Regions from separate parts of the Rhodoglobus vestalii genome, predicted to be linked through region 3. Evidence: predicted binding sites of a transcription regulator. Region 3 holds the regulator's gene; each other region holds the start of a gene.
What was found. The regulator HrcA, encoded in region 3, represses chaperone genes, less so after heat shock. The targets are predictions, from matches to a motif close to TTNGCACTCGNNNNNNNCGAGTGCNAA.

Region 1 (5,234 bases), 520 kb from region 3:
GCGGCGGAACTTAGAAGTCCATGCCGCCTGACGGGTCACCCATTGGAGCCGTGTTCTTCTCAGGCTTGTCAGCAACAACAGCCTCGGTTGTGAGGAAGAGTCCAGCGATCGACGATGCGTTGAGCAGCGCCGAGCGGGTTACCTTAACCGGGTCGTTGATACCAGCAGCGAGCATGTCGACGTATTCGCCGGTTGCTGCGTTGAGGCCGTGGCCAACCGGAAGGTTGCGAACCTTGTCAGCAACAACACCAGGCTCGAGACCTGCGTTGAGGGCGATCTGCTTGAGCGGTGCATCGATAGCAACACGAACGATGTTCGCTCCGGTTGCTTCGTCGCCCACCAAGTCAATCATTGCCTGACTCTCGAAGGCGATCTTGCCAGCCTGAATCAGGGCAACGCCACCACCGGCGACGATTCCCTCTTCAACAGCAGCCTTTGCGTTGCGAACTGCGTCCTCAATGCGGTGCTTGCGCTCCTTGAGTTCAACCTCAGTTGCCGCACCTGCTTTGATGACTGCAACACCACCGGCGAGCTTCGCGAGACGCTCTTGGAGCTTCTCACGGTCGTAGTCGCTGTCAGTGTTGTCGATCTCGGCACGGATCTGCTTGACGCGACCGGCGATCGCCTCCTCTTCACCAGCACCTTCGATGATCGTGGTCTCGTCCTTGGTGATGACAACCTTGCGGGCGCGACCAAGAAGTTCGAGAGTTGCGTTCTCAAGCTTCAGGCCGACCTCTTCTGAGATAACCTGTCCACCGGTGAGGATCGCGATGTCTGCGAGTTGAGCCTTGCGACGGTCGCCGAAGCCAGGAGCCTTGACGGCTACCGACTTGAAGATGCCGCGGATCTTGTTCACAACGAGAGTTGCGAGCGCTTCACCGTCAACGTCTTCAGCAATGATGAGTAGCTGCTTGCCACTCTGGATTACCTTGTCGACGATGGGCAGAAGATCCTTGATGTTGGAGATCTTGCCGTTGACGATCAGAACGTAGGGGTCTTCGAAGACTGCTTCTTGACGTTCCTGGTCGGTCACGAAGTATGCCGACAGGAATCCCTTGTCGAAGCGCATACCTTCGGTGAGTTCAAGCTCGGTGCCGAACGTGTTCGACTCCTCAACGGTGACAACACCTTCCTTGCCGACCTTGTCGATCGCCTCAGCGATCAGTGCACCGATCTCAGAGTCACCAGCAGAAATGGATGCGGTAGCCGCGATCTCTTCCTTGGTCTCGATTTCTTTGGCGCTCGCAACGAGTGCCTCAATTACCGAGGTGGTGGCTTTTTCGATGCCGCGCTTGAGGCTGATGGGGTCTGCACCCGCAGCTACGTTTCGGAGGCCCTCGCGAACGAGTGCCTGCGCGAGAACAACAGAAGTCGTCGTACCGTCTCCGGCTACGTCATCCGTCTTCTTTGCTACCTCTTTAACGAGCTCAGCACCGATCTTCTCGAACGGGTCATCAAGCTCGATCTCCTTGGCGATGGATACACCGTCGTTCGTGATGGTGGGAGCGCCCCACTTCTTCTCAAGAACTACGTTGCGACCGCGTGGGCCAAGCGTGACCTTTACGGCGTCGGCGAGAATGTTCAGGCCGCGCTCAAGGCCGCGACGGGCCTCTTCGTTGAAAGCAATGATCTTTGCCATGTGTGTTTCTCGTCCCTCCCGGACGTCGTACAAGCGAATAAATTGGCACTCGATCTATGAGAGTGCCAAGGTCAAAATTAGCACTCGACAGGGGCGAGTGCAAGACAGCACGGCGCACTCGACACGGGTGAGTGCACGACAGCACGGTTGCGGTTTGGTTGCTTATTCGCTGCTGGGGTTGTAGTCGCTTCCGAGCACGATGGTTATTGGTGCGGCGGGGAATATGTCGGGTTCGATGAAGCGGATTTCTCCGAGGCCGAGTGCGCTGACGAGGCCGGAGGCTACGTCTTCGTCTGCGGGGTTGCTGTAGTAGATGTAGGTTTCTTCGATGTCGCGGGCGGAGGCGTTTGTTGCGCTGCCTACGGGCCAGCCTTCGGTGGCTAGTTTGTCGAGTACGACGGTTTGTAGTCCGCTTTCGGCGGTGCCGTTGAATACGTCGATGGTGAGCGCTCGCGCGGGGTCGATTGTTGTGGGGTCGGTGAGGGGGGCGACTGTTTCTTCTGGTTCGGGGGTGATGATGGGTTCTTCGGGTGTTGCGAAGAGGGGAATGCCGAGGTCGTCTCCGAGGTATTGGCTGAGGGCAAAGAGTCCGCCGAGCACGAGTGCTCCGGTGGCGAGTAGTGCCCAGGCGAGGCCGATCCAGCCGCGTCCGCGTCGTTTGGGTCCGCGGTGGGCGCCGACGCGTTCGATGTCGTCCGGTGTTTCGTCGAATCTGTCTTTGGGGTAACTCACCATTGCTTAGTTTGTCGATTCTTCGTTGTGGTGGGCGGCTCTGGGTGGTGTGCGGTTGCGTGTTCGGTTGTTTCGGTTGCGGCGTAGCCGGGCTACCAGCATGGGGTCGTGTTTGATTGCGGCTGGTGCGTCGATTATCGCGTTGAGCATTTGATAGTAGCGTGCGCTTGAGATGTGGAACTGGGTGCTGATGGCGTCTTCTTTGGCGCCAACGTGTCTTGTCCATTCTCTTTCGAAGTTGAGGATTTGGATTGAGCGTTCGGATAGGTCGGTCGTGGTGTGTGGTGCAGATTCGGTTTCAGACACGACGGGACCTCCAATATGCACGTAATTCTAGGGCGTGCTTGCTTTGTGGTTGCCTAGCGACTCGGCTCGGGGTCCGGCTGACGGTCGTTTAGGTTAGGATAGCCTTAGTATTTTTTGTTTTGGATTGGTTTTCATGCGCACACGACTTTTGGCCACTGCTGTGGTGCTGTCTTGTGTTGCGCTTGTGGCCAGTGGATGTTCGGCTCCTGCCATCTCTGAGAATCCGGCTGTCACGGTCACAGCCGATCTCGGCTCTCCTTTAGCGCAGTTGGCGCTTCTTGATGATGCGAAGGATTACAGCGGCCTTGTGCGGGCTGCGCTGCCGTCATCCGGCATTTCTGCCCCGGAGGATGCCCCGGATCAGGTGTTGCCGGTGACGGTGATGTCCCGTGATCTCAGTGGTGATGTGCCGGTGACGGTGTCGTCGACTGACCGGGTGATCGCGATGGATATTTCGGGGTCGATTGCGGCGACGGTTGCGGGTTTGGGGTTATTGGATTCTCTTGTTGCGCGCGATATTTCAACAACTTTCGATGAGGCCGCGGGGTTGCCGCTGATTACGTCTAATGCTCACACAGTGAACAGTGAAGCTATTTTGGCGCTTCGGCCTGATCTGATTGTGACTGATGGGTCGATTGGTCCGATTGATGTGGTGCTGCAGTTGCGGGATGCGGGTATCCCGGTGGTGTTTGTTGATACGGATCCGTCGGTTGCTGGGGTTGCTGAGTTGGCACGCCAGACCGCCGACGCGTTGGGTGTTTCGGCTGCTGGCGTTGGACTTGCAGCGCAGTTGAGTTCTGAGATCGAGGCCAAGGTCGCGGAGATCGCACGTATTGTTCCGAGCGGCGATCGTCTGCGCATGATGTTCCTCTACCTGCGCGGCACGTCGGGTGTTTATTATCTGTTCGGTCAGGAGTCTGGCTCTGATGTGTTGATCGGTGCGCTGGGTGGTGTGGATGTTGCTGCCGAGATCGGTCTTGAGGGTATGCGGCCGATGACGGATGAGGCTATGGTGGCGGCGAACCCTGATCTCATTTTGGTGATGACGGGCGGGCTGGCGAGTGTGGGTGGCGTGAGTGGGCTGCTTGAGGCGCGGCCGGCGGTCGCTCTCACTGAGGCGGGGATGAATCAGCGTGTTGTTGAGATGGATGATGGCGAGATTTTGAGTTTCGGCCCGCGCACGGTCACGGTGCTTGATGCACTGGCCCGCGCAATCTATGCGCCCGGTTCTGGTTCGTAACCGGAGACTGTACGCGAGGACTACTTTTTATGCGGCCCAAGCTTGCTGCCCCGCGACCGGGTGACGAAGTACACGACCCCCGCGCCGATCGTCAGGGCGCTGACAGCGACAACCACGTAGGCGTTTCGCTCGAGGTCAGAGTTGGCTGCTTGGGGTGCTGGCATGCAGTCGCTGGTGGCGCTGAAGGTCACCGTGATGGGGTCGAGTTCTTCGCCCGCCGGGTAGGTGCCGAAGGCGGTGGAGCCCTGCTCGGTGAGGACCGCGGGGGCGAATTCGAGTGTTGCGGTGCCGGCGGCAACGGTGAGGCCCGAGGTGTCGATGTCGGCGAACTCAACCCCGACCTCGTCGACCGGTGTTCCTTCTTGTGTTGTGCCGAAGACGTCGAAGACGAGGTGGGCGGTGGCGGTGGCGTCGAAGACGATCTCTAGTCCGGTGAGGGTGGTGTCGAGAATGCCATCGTGGCCGGTGAAGCGCAGGCTTCCGTCAAAAGCGATGGTGCCGCGGCCCGAGTCGAGTTGGCCGGTTCCCTCGCTCCAACCAAAGTTGGGCGTTTTGTAGCTTGCACCGTCGCTCACCTCCCATTCACCATTTGCGATTGTGCCGCTGATGTACGACCGAAGTGACTCTTTGACACCCCACGTGATCTCGGCATCCGAGACTGGGCAGACGGAGCCTTCGGCGAGGGTTAGGTTAGCGGCACGAGAGGTAGCGTCTGCGGCATCCGGCTCTGCGGCATTGCCGACGAGCGGGGTGAGTGCGATGGCGAGGGCGGTGACGATGAGTGCGGCGGGGCCGAGCACGCACACGCTGAGTCTGCGCATTATTGGCCTGCGCGGTACATGGACTGGTGCATGATGGTGGCTTCTTCGTAGGCGTCCCCGAATGATTCGAATCCGAATTTCAGGTAGAGGGGAACAATGTAGTCCTGCGCGTGCAACAACATGCTTTCGGCCCCGAAGTCGAGAACGATGCGTTTCATGATGATCTGGGCGAGGCCTTCGCCGCGGCGATCTTCGCGAACGACGACGCGGCCAATGACGCGGTGGCCGTCAAGGTATTCGGCGGTTTCGTTGCAGAGAACGCGGATGTAGGCGGCAACTCCGTGCTCGTCGGCGATCCAGTAGTGGCCGGTGGCGTCTTCTTGGTCGCGGTTATCGAGTTCTTCTTCATCAACTTTTTGCTCAACAAAAAATATGTCTGTGCGCAGTTTCATGATCGAGTAGAGCTCGGTTGTTGTTAATTCGCCCCAAGACTTGGCGATCACGGAATCATTCGGCACAACCACGAGTTTAATGTATTGGGCAGCGAAAGCTGACG
Region 2 (5,234 bases), 670 kb from region 3:
GCATCGTTGACATCTTGCGCGGCCAACGCTATCGCGGCCGAAACTGCGGGGCCAAACTTTTCGAGCGATCCTGACTCGGGCACGAGAGCGCCAATGGTGAGAGCCAAATCTTGTGGCACCATAGTCTCTTCGGCGGGCTCCGCCGCCGAACATCCACTCAACACCAGTGCCGCCGCGAGCATACCCACGACCGCAGTGGGCCAGCGACGAGTGCGCAGCGACACGCGTGCTCCAACGGGTATGGATGTCATCACAGTCGCTCCTCTCTACCGCCTGAAAGAAAAAGGGGCACTGATACGTTACTGGGCGAACCCCAAAATACGAACCTGACTGGGCGAATTGGTGGCCACAGCCGCGCCCCCAATCCGGGCCGCACGCCCTCCTACCTGCATCAAGTCACTCGGTTCCCAAACACCTAAAGGGCGCCAGGAGCCTCCGCTGCCGAGCCAAGCCGAGTGCGTGACGAATGCCGAAACAGGTCAAAGGTAAGAATTGCCAACGCTACCCACACGATCGCGAAGCCCAGCCAACGCTCCGGCGGCATCGCCTCCTGAAAGACAAAAACCCCAACGATGAGCTGCAAAATTGGTGCTAGGTACTGCGCTAAACCCATGTAGGTCAGCGGCAACCGGCGCGCAGCAGCCGCGAACAAAATCAACGGGATTGCCGTGATGGCACCAAGGAAAAGCGTCAACACGAGGTGATCGGTGCCCGCTGAACCCGCGGTGAGCGAACCATTTAAACTCAACACGAGCAGCACAACGGCCGCAATCGGCGCCAAGAATGCGGTTTCGACGGCGAGGCCACCAACGGCATCCGCTTTGGGCCCCACGCTTTTCTTGACGAGACCATAGAGCCCAAAACTGAAGGCCAGCCCCAGCGCAATCCACGGAAAGCTGCCATAGCCAATAGCAAGTACGAGAACCGCAAATGCACTAATGCCGAGTGCGACCCACTGAAGCGGGCGCAACCGCTCCCGCAGAATGAGTACGCCAAGTAAAACGGTGACGATTGGGTTGGTGAAGTAGCCGAGGGCCGCTTCGACAATGTGCCCATTGACGCTCGCATAGACATAGATCAGCCAGTTGATCACGACGAGGCAACTGGCGAGGCCGAGGCTCCAAAACGTTTTGCGATCACGGATGATGGCCAAGACTCGCAGGTAGCCGCGCGTAACCAGAAGGAGGGCAGCGCAAAAGACCAGCGATAAGACGATTCGCCATGCCACAATCTCGATCGCACCCGACTCTTGGAGGGAGAAAAACACGATCGGCATCATGCCCCACAAAACGTAGGCCGATACAGCGAATCCGAGACCGCTGGGCGAAACGCGGTCAGTCGCGTGAGAAGTCGTAGTCACCTATGAATCCTACGACCGCGGAGCTGGCACACATTACGTCGAAACATCGAAAAACCCCAGACCGAAGTCTGGGGTTTTTCGTTAGCCGAACAGTGACGATCGGCGAGGATTCGAGTGCTTACCTAGCGAACAACCACGGCGAGCACATCGCGAGCCGACAGAACGAGCAGGTCGTCTCCGCCGTACTTCACTTCTGTTCCGCCGTACTTGGAATAGATAACCTTGTCGCCCACGGCGATGTCGAGCGGCACGCGGTTTCCGTTGTCGTCGATGCGACCGGGACCTACGGCGACTACTTCACCCTCCTGGGGCTTCTCTTTCGCAGTGTCAGGAATGACAAGCCCAGACGCGGTGGTCTGTTCTGCATCGACCTGCTTGATAACAATGCGATCCTCGAGCGGCTTAATGGAGACCGACACGTTTGACCTCTTTCTAAAAAGTACTTGGGTTGGCACACTCACTGTAGGAGTGCCAGATCAACTATACGGCTTGGTTGGCACTCGATCAACGTGAGTGCCAATTCGCATGCGGATACGGTTAGAGAATGAATCAGAGCGAATTGCGCGAGCTGCTTTCGTCCGAGGGTCTTCGCCTGTTGGATTCCCTCCCGGCCTGGCGTTCGAGCGACGAAATTGTGCGCACCGTGTCCGAGCTGCGAAAAGCGGGCCACAGCGCGGCACTCGTCGCCGCGGTTCTTAGTCAATCGAAACTGCGAGCAAAAGCCACGAGCAAGTTCGGCCCCTTTGCTGACCGGATGCTCTACACCGAGGCCGGCTTGGAACAAGCAACCCGGCTCTCCGTTGCCTCCCAGCATGCCGGCCGGTTCGCCACCGCTGGAGTGAAATGGGTCGCTGACCTTGGATGCGGCATCGGAGCCGATGCCCTCGCCATTGCTGGGCTCGGTCTTACCGTGACCGCGGTCGAACGCGACGAAACCACTGCCGCCATCGCAAGCTACAACCTCGCTCCGTGGAGCAACGCGCACGTCGTGCATGGCGATGCCGAGTCGACCGACCTCACCGGTATTGATGGTGTCTACCTTGATCCCGCCCGGCGCGATGCACGAGTGCGACTCACCAACCCTGCCGACTGGACGCCCACTCTCGACTTCGCTTTCGAACTCGCCGAACGTTACCCCACGGGCATCAAACTTGGTCCCGGCATCGATCGCGATCTGATCCCCAAACAAGCTGAAGCGCAGTGGGTGTCGGTCGGCCGGGAAGTCGTCGAACTTGGGCTCTGGTTCGGCGCCGTTGCGCGCGAGGGCATTCGCCGTTCCGCCCTCGTGATTGGGGAGCACGGTACTGCCGAGATGACCGCGGCTGCCGACAGCGCGGACGAAGCCGCGGGAGAGCTGGGGCAGTATCTTTTCGAGCCTGACGGCGCAGTCATCCGGGCCCGACTCATCGGCGACCTTGCTCGACAGCTAGAGGGCCGGATGCTCGACACTTCGATCGCGTACTTCAGTGCCGATACGGCGGCGGTCTCACCCTTTGCTACCTGCTTCGAGATCGTCGCTGATTTTCCGCTTGATCGGCGCTCACTGAAACGGGAACTCGCGACGCGCAAAATTGGAACACTGGAAATTAAAAAGCGCGGGGTTGATATCGACCCCGCAACTTTTCGCACATCGCTCTCTCTGAAGGGCGAGAACAGCGCAACGCTCATTCTGACCCGCGTTGCAGGAAAGCGCCGGGCACTGCTTGCGCAGCGCCCGGCGCTTTCCCCAAGCCCAACCGTGTGAACGCTGGCTAGGCGGGAACTGCGGCTAGGCCGCGAACCGATCGCCGAAGGGCGATTCCCGCTAGTAGCCGTAAGTGCTGGCGAGGAAGAGGGGAATGAAGATTGCCGACAGAATAATTAGCCCAAAGATCAGGCTGATTCCAATCGAGACATAACCGGTGATCAGGCCGGTGAGCCAAAACGGACGCGCATACCGCTGCTTCTTCTGAGCAATATGGCCCATTACGACCGCAGCAATTCCCGGCAGCAGCCCGATGGTGAGAAATGAGAGCAACACGCTCACGATTCCCGTAGCCATAGACGCAATCGCCAGCCCCTGTGGCGGACCAGCCGGAACCGGGGTGTATGGTGCCTGACCCGGCGTCGATGCGCCACCATAACCGGGGATGGGGGTACCACGGGGTGCAGCGTAGGGATCAGACGAAGCTGCGGGAGCTGCCGGCGGAGCCGAAGCTGCGGGTGCCGCTGGAGTCATCGGGGGCAACGCTGGGGCCGCGGGGCTCGACGGCGCCGCGACATCACCGCTGGGCGTGACCGGTGCGGCCGCCGCCGGTGCCGGGGCGGGCGGTGCGGTTGCGGGCGGTGCGGTGGCGGGCGATGCGGTTGCGGGCTTGGATGTGGTGGCAGGTTTCTTCGCGGCAGGTTTCTTCGCGGCAGGCTTTTTAGCTGCCGGGGCCGCCTTCGCCTTGGGCGTGCTGGAGGCCGCAGGTTTAGCGGGAGTGGGGATCAACGGGATCGAGTCGTCTGAGTTGTTGGTAGCCATTGACACAGTTTAGCAAGTACACCTCAATAACTACCCTTTAACTGCCGCAGAGCCCGAACGGGTGTGCGGGCTCTGCAGGGTAAGAAACTCGTAGCGGTGCTTAGTAGCCGGTCAGGCCACCCGCAGCGCCAAAGACGAAGAGGGGAATGAATACGAGGAAGATCACGAGGATGAAGCCAAGAAGACCCAAGTATCCGAGCACAAGACCGATGATTGCGAGCACGTTGCCCTGTTCACCAGTTCTCTTGATCTGCTTCATCGCAATGTGACCGGTGATGATACCGACGAGGCTGAGCCACAAGATCGAGGTTACGAGAGAGACGATCGAGAGTACGTTCCACTTGGCAACCGGCGCGCCTGCGGGCGTCGACGCGTAAGGCGTGGGTTCTGACATAGTGAATTGCTCCTTAGCTGGTGGTGCCGAGTGCGGCGCCACTATATTGGCAGTCTGAGCGAAGCCTGTCAACGCGGCCACGCCAAGATTTAAACCGCCGTCACCCCTGAATCTGAGTTACGGGGAGCGTTGAGTCGGCGCTAAAGCCCAGCGTGGATGCGGCTTTACCCGCCATCACCAGTTGCGCCCCCAACGCTGCGATCATGGCCCCATTGTCGGTGCAAAGCGACAGCGGGGGGATCCTTAACTCGATACCAGCAGCAGCACAACGCTGGCGTGCGAGTTCTCGCACTCGAGCGTTGGCGACGACTCCACCACCGAGCAGAAGGCGCGGCACCCCCAAATCTGTGCAGGCCGCGACGGCCTTGGTCAGCAGGATGTCGGCGACCGCTTCGCGAAAGCTTGCTGCAACATCCGCAATTGAGAAGTCTGTTCCGGCATCTTGTTCGCGCTCCACCCAGCGGGCAACGGCGGTCTTCAGGCCGGAAAATGAGAAGTCGTAGCGGTGCCGTTCCACGTCTTTGGGCTTGCTCAGTCCACGGGGGAATCGTATGGCCTTGGGATCTCCCTCAGCGGCGACCCGATCGATGTGGGGGCCACCAGGGTAGGGAAGGCCCAGCAGGCGAGCGACTTTGTCGAAGGCCTCCCCCGCAGCGTCGTCGATTGTTTCGCCGAGAAGCTCAACGTCAGCGACGAGGTCGCGCACGTGCAGCAGCGAAGTGTGGCCGCCCGACACCAGCAGTGCGATTGTGGGGAGGTCTAGTTCGGTTCCATCGTCGCGCAATACATCGGCGCCCACATGCCCAACAAGATGATTGACCGCATACAGCGGTTTGTCGGTCGCGACCGCGAGTGCCTTGGCCGCGGCAATCCCCACCATGAGGGCGCCGGCCAGCCCAGGGCCGCTCGTAACGGCAATCGCATCGAGTTCCGCAAGCTCGACGCCCGCTTCTGTCAGCGCCCGCTCAAGCGCA
Region 3 (5,234 bases):
TCGACATACTGCGATTGGCCCAGAGTTTTTGGGCGAATGGCTTTTCCGCGGGAGGTGAGAATTGTTTGGCCCAGAAGCAGATTCGGGCTGCCCTGGTTCTGTCGCAGGATGCTCGCTGACGACTCGACTTCTTGCTCGCCGATATCGTTACCGCCGCGCACCATCGTGACCAATTCGTCAACAAGTTCGCGTGCTGACGCTACCGCAACTGCGTCACCGGTGAGGGTGATCTGGTTTCCACGAACGTGCATCTCAACATCCGGAAATGTGCTCTCAACCACGCGGAACAGTCGATCGTGGGGGCCAAGCAGCCGCACCATGGCAACGCCATCTACTTCGATCGAAACGCTGTCGCGCTCAGCCGGATGTGCTTTATCTGTGTGTGCGAACTCAGAGTCACTAGTGACCAAGGGTGCCTTCCTCGAGGTGTCCGCCGAGCACATGAGCGTGCACGTGGAACACGGTTTGACCGGCGCTCTCGCCGGTGTTGAAAATGAGTCGGTATTCGCCGTTGGTGTGCTCGTTGGCGAGTTGCTGTGCCACTGTGACGACCTCGGAAAGCAGCGCCGGGTTGCCAGCCGCAAGCTCTGCAACGTTGGCAAACTGCTCGGTCGTGGGAACAACGAGTAAATGCACCGGTGCTTGGGGCGCAATATCCCGAAACGCAATCACCGAAGCTGACTCGAAGACAATATCGGCGGGAATCTCGCGAGCAATGATCTTTGTGAAGATCGAAGGGGAATCAGACATGGCTCTAGCCTAAACCTCTAGCCCCAACGACCAAGCTTGACGTTCAGCACGGCGAGCGCCGCCGGTCCCGCCGTAGAGGTGCGCAACACTTCAGTGCCGAGGCGAATCGCGGATGCTCCGGCCGCCGTCAATAGCTCAAGCTCATGGTCAGCCACGCCACCCTCCGGCCCCACGACGAGCACAATGTCGCGATCATCAACGATGAGGTCGGCAAGCGTTTCTGTCGCGGTCGGCTCGAGGATGAGCATCCGGGTGGTGGAGGCGAATGCTGCCAATTGTTTGGTGGAGACGAGATCGAGCACGTCCGGCAGCCATGAACGCAGCGACTGCTTGCTCGCCTCGCGAACAATAGCCGCCCACCGATCGCGCCCCTTGGCAACTTTGGGGCCCTGCCAGCGGGAGATGCTGCGCGCCGCCGACCACGGAACAACACCGTCGACACCCAGCTCAGTGGCGACCTGCACCGCGAGCTCATCCCTGTCTGCTTTGGCAAGAGCCTGCGCGAGGAACACTGCGGGAGTGTTTCGCTCAGCATGCTGAACCTCACTCACACGAATGCTGAGTTCCGTGTGTTCGGCTGTGATGATCGGCCCCGACACGGTCAGCCCGGCACCGTTGCTAATGGCGATCGACTCCCCCACCGCGAGGCGCGAGACAGTCACCGCATGACGCGCTTCCGCTTTCGTCAACGAGACAGTGTCGCCGACCTGGGCGGCATCCAGTTCTTCATCGATATACAGGTGAGCCACCGGCGGTTACCTAAAGGAACCGGTCGCGCAGCTTAGCGAAGAGTCCCTGCTGGAACTCGGCGAAGTGTGGCGCTTTGTTCTTACGAGCGGCCGCCAGCTGCTTGATCAGGGCCTGCTCAGCGTTACTCAACTTGGTGGGAGTGATCACCTGGATGCCCAGCCGTAAGTCACCGCGCCCACCTCCGCGCAGGCTCGTGATGCCCCGATCTTTGACAGTGAGAACCTCGCCACTCTGGGAACCCGGCTTGATATTCACTTCAACCTTGTCGTCCAAACCGTCGAGGGTGACGGTGGTTCCCAGGATTGCATCGACCATCTGCACTTCAACTGTGGCCAGGAGGTCGTCATCGGTGCGGCTGAACACGTCGTGGTGGCGCACCTTCATCTCCAAGAACAGGTCGCCGCTGGGGCCACCCGCTGGCCCGACCTCACCCTGAGCAGGCATCTGAAGACGTAGACCGGTTTCGACGCCAGCCGGGATATCGACCGAAATCGTGCGCTGAGCCCGCACTCGACCCTGCCCGGCGCAAGTGCCACACGGGTTGATGATGATGTTGCCGTAGCCGCGGCACGTGCCACACGGACTCGACGTCATGACGTTGCCAAGAAGGCTGCGCACTTGACGCTGAATCTGGCCGCTGCCCCGACAGATGTCACAGCGAACCGGGGATGTGCCTGGTGCCGTGCAGCTACCTTCACACGTCTCGCACAGCACTGCAGTATTGACCTCAAGGTCGCGGGAGACACCAAAAATGGTCTCCTTGAGGCTCACCTCAACGCGCAGGAGCGCGTCCTGCCCGCGCTCACGTCGCGAACGAGGCCCGACGGATTGCCCTCCGCCCCCGCCTCCGAAGAAGGTCTCAAAGATGTCACCAAAACCGAAGTTTGCGCCACCGAAACCGCCACCGCTGCCGCGGCCGCCCATGTCGTACTGCTGACGCTGTTGGGGGTCACTGAGCACGTCATAGGCGTGCGTTACCGATTTGAAGCGCTCCGAAGCATCCGCACTCGGGTTTACGTCGGGGTGCAACTCGCGGGCGAGTTTGCGGTACGCCTTCTTGATTTCTTCTGGCGTGGCCTCGCGGGCAACACCGAGTGCTTCATAGTGATCTGCCAAAGTTCCGATTGCTCCTTACGAGCTCAGTTTTCTTCTAAAAGTCGTGACAGGTACCGCGCTACCGCGCGCACTGCTGCCATATTGTTCGAGTAGTCCATCCGAGTCGGGCCCAAGACTCCCAGTCGCGCGACGTCGCCGCCCGATGAGGAGTAGCCACCCGTAACGACGGAGGTCTCCTCAAGCCCAAATTCTGCGTTTTCTCGGCCGATGCGAGTAGACACTGACCCACTTGTCACCTGCATCTCACCAAAGAGGCGCAACAACGTGACCTGCTCTTCTATTGCCTCAAGCACGGGAAAAATGCTGCCCGCAAAGTCTTGCTCAGTTCGTGCAAGGTTTGCTGTGCCTGCCAGAACAAGTTTGTCATGCCGATTGGCCAACACCTGTTCCACGAGACTGGAGGCAATCTGACTCACAATGGGCTGGCGCTCAACCGGGAAAATTTCAGCAAAGCGGGTGAGGCTCTCGGCCGCATCAGGCAGTGACTGCCCCATGAGTGCCGAGTTCAACTTCGCTCGCATCTCTCCCAAGAACACATCATCGAGCGGTTCTGAGACATCGATAAGACGTTGTTCGACGCGGCCAGAATCGGTAATGAAGACCGTCATGATGCGGGATGCACTCAGCGGCACCAACTCGATGTGGCGCACCCGTGCCGTTGCCAGCGAGGGGTACTGCACCATCGCGACACTGTTGGTGAGCTGGGAAAGCATGCGTACTGTGCGGGCCAGCACATCATCCAAGTCGTCAGCCTGGCCCAAAAAGGACTCGATTGCTTGGCGTTGAGCGCTCGTGAGCGGGCGAAGATCAGCGAGTTGATCCACGAACACCCGGTAGCCCTTATCGGTGGGCACACGGCCAGATGAAGTGTGCGGGGCAGTGATCAACTCTTCATCTTCGAGGAGAACCATGTCATTGCGGATCGTCGCCGCCGACACTCCAAAGGAATGACGTTCGACAACCGACTTCGATCCGACAGGCTCGCGCGTGGCAACGTAGTCCTGCACAATGACTCGAAGCACGTCAAGCCCGCGGGCGGAAACCATGCCACCACCCACCTCTCTTGATTGGCACTCAATCTGCTCGACTGCCAATCTTACTCGACACACTCTGACACCACCGTTGCACCGCACGCGTGATTAGCGCTAGCGTGTTCCTGTACTTGGGCGATACCCTACCGGGGCAATGCTCAGGTGTTACGCCGAGTATTTTGATGAAACCCGGGAACTTCCCTCGTTCACCTGAAAGGCACGAACACATGACTGACGCAAATCCGCAGCCCGCCGCACCGCAGCCGGCAGCGCAACTAACCCCGGCTGAGGACAAGCAGTGGGCGTCCTTCGCTCATCTGGGTGGAATCATCGGCTTCCTGCCCTCGCTCATCATCTGGCTGGTATTCAAGGAGCGCGGCGCTTTCGCTAACACCGAAGCCAAAGAGGCCCTGAACTTCCAGATCACGATGGCGATCGCACAGGTTGCTCTGTTTATCATCGGTTCGATTCTCACAGCAGTCACCTTTGGCCTCTTCGCCATCCTCCAGACGCTCTTGAGCTTCGCGATCTGGGCCGCCTCGCTGATCTTCTCGATCATCGGATTCACTAAGGCCAAGGACGGCACGAACTACCGTTACCCCTTCGCTCTTCGCCTCATCAAATAGCACGCCTTTGGGTAGCTAACTGATACCCAGCCCCGAGAGCTTCTGCTCTCGGGGCTTCTCTTTTGCCCAATGCACGCTTTAATGGAGTCATGTCAGACTCCACACCCCCCACCAGCTCACCGTACGCACCAACCCAGCCGATGAATCCCAGCGACGAGAAGCTTTGGTCGACGCTTATTCATGTCGGTGGAATTTTCTTTTCCTTCATCCCAGCGCTCGTCGGACACCTCGTGTTTAAGGATCGCGGGCCATTCGTGCGCGCCCACACGCGCACGGCGCTCAATTTCCAGATCACCGTGGCGATCGCCTACGTTCTGAGCCTCATCCTCACCGTGGTCCTCATCGGCTATCTCATGCTCGTTGGCGTCGGCATTGTCATCATTGTGTTCAGTATTATGGCCGCAATTGCTGCCAACAATGGTCAGGCCTACAAGTACCCGCTGACCTTCGAGTTCATTAAGTAGTTCGAACTCGCTAGACAGAGCGAACCTACCGCTTCAAATGGGGGCGTCCGCTAGCAGTCGCCGCACCACGGCATCCGCAAGCAGGCGCCCCTTCAGCGTGAGCTCAATCGTTCCCCGCAGTGCGGAACGCGCAACGACAAGCTCGTCAGCGATGAGGCCAGCTACCGCGTTCCGGCCGTCAGTATCGAGGGTGTTGATGTGCAAACCATTCCGAACGCGGGCGCGCAACAGCACGTGCTCCAAATATTTGCTCGAATCGGCCAACGTCTCCCTGCCTGCCCCCGGCGAGTGCCCGGCGGCCATCCGGTCGGCGTAGGCAGCAGGGTGCTTCACGTTCCACCAGCGCACCCCTCCCACGTGGCTGTGCGCGCCAGGGCCAATACCCCACCAGTCATTGCCCAACCAGTAGCCCAAATTGTGACGGCTTGTGTTAGTCACTTCTGGGTCACTGCTGCCTTTGGCCCAGTTGCTGACCTCGTACCACTCATAACCCGCAG

Region 1: groL (chaperonin GroEL) is a predicted target of HrcA. The motif match lies at 1,682-1,708, and genes of this name have one in related genera.
Region 2: groES (co-chaperone GroES) is a predicted target of HrcA. The motif match lies at 1,854-1,880, and genes of this name have one in related genera.

Annotation. Positions count from the first base shown of each region.
Region 1 is NZ_VFRA01000001.1:2,191,312-2,196,545, reverse strand. Features, by position in the region: gene groL (chaperonin GroEL) at 11-1,639, opposite strand; gene FB472_RS10810 (LytR C-terminal domain-containing protein) at 1,802-2,374, opposite strand; gene FB472_RS10805 (DUF3263 domain-containing protein) at 2,378-2,677, opposite strand; gene FB472_RS10800 (heme/hemin ABC transporter substrate-binding protein) at 2,811-3,917, shown strand; gene FB472_RS10795 (HtaA domain-containing protein) at 3,938-4,738, opposite strand; gene FB472_RS10790 (GNAT family N-acetyltransferase) at 4,738-5,196, opposite strand.
Region 2 is NZ_VFRA01000001.1:2,042,350-2,047,583, reverse strand. Features, by position in the region: gene FB472_RS10095 (ABC transporter substrate-binding protein) at 1-251, opposite strand, end outside; gene rarD (EamA family transporter RarD) at 416-1,360, opposite strand; gene groES (co-chaperone GroES) at 1,483-1,779, opposite strand; gene FB472_RS10080 (class I SAM-dependent methyltransferase) at 1,905-3,104, shown strand; gene FB472_RS14435 (DUF4190 domain-containing protein) at 3,165-3,866, opposite strand; gene FB472_RS10070 (DUF4190 domain-containing protein) at 3,967-4,260, opposite strand; gene tsaD (tRNA (adenosine(37)-N6)-threonylcarbamoyltransferase complex transferase subunit TsaD) at 4,361-5,234, opposite strand, start outside.
Region 3 is NZ_VFRA01000001.1:2,714,955-2,720,188, reverse strand. Features, by position in the region: gene FB472_RS13415 (PhoH family protein) at 1-410, opposite strand, end outside; gene FB472_RS13410 (HIT domain-containing protein) at 400-750, opposite strand; gene FB472_RS13405 (16S rRNA (uracil(1498)-N(3))-methyltransferase) at 768-1,499, opposite strand; gene dnaJ (molecular chaperone DnaJ) at 1,510-2,616, opposite strand; gene hrcA (heat-inducible transcriptional repressor HrcA) at 2,640-3,662, opposite strand; gene FB472_RS13390 (DUF4870 domain-containing protein) at 3,875-4,273, shown strand; gene FB472_RS13385 (DUF4870 domain-containing protein) at 4,363-4,737, shown strand; gene hemW (radical SAM family heme chaperone HemW) at 4,771-5,234, opposite strand, start outside.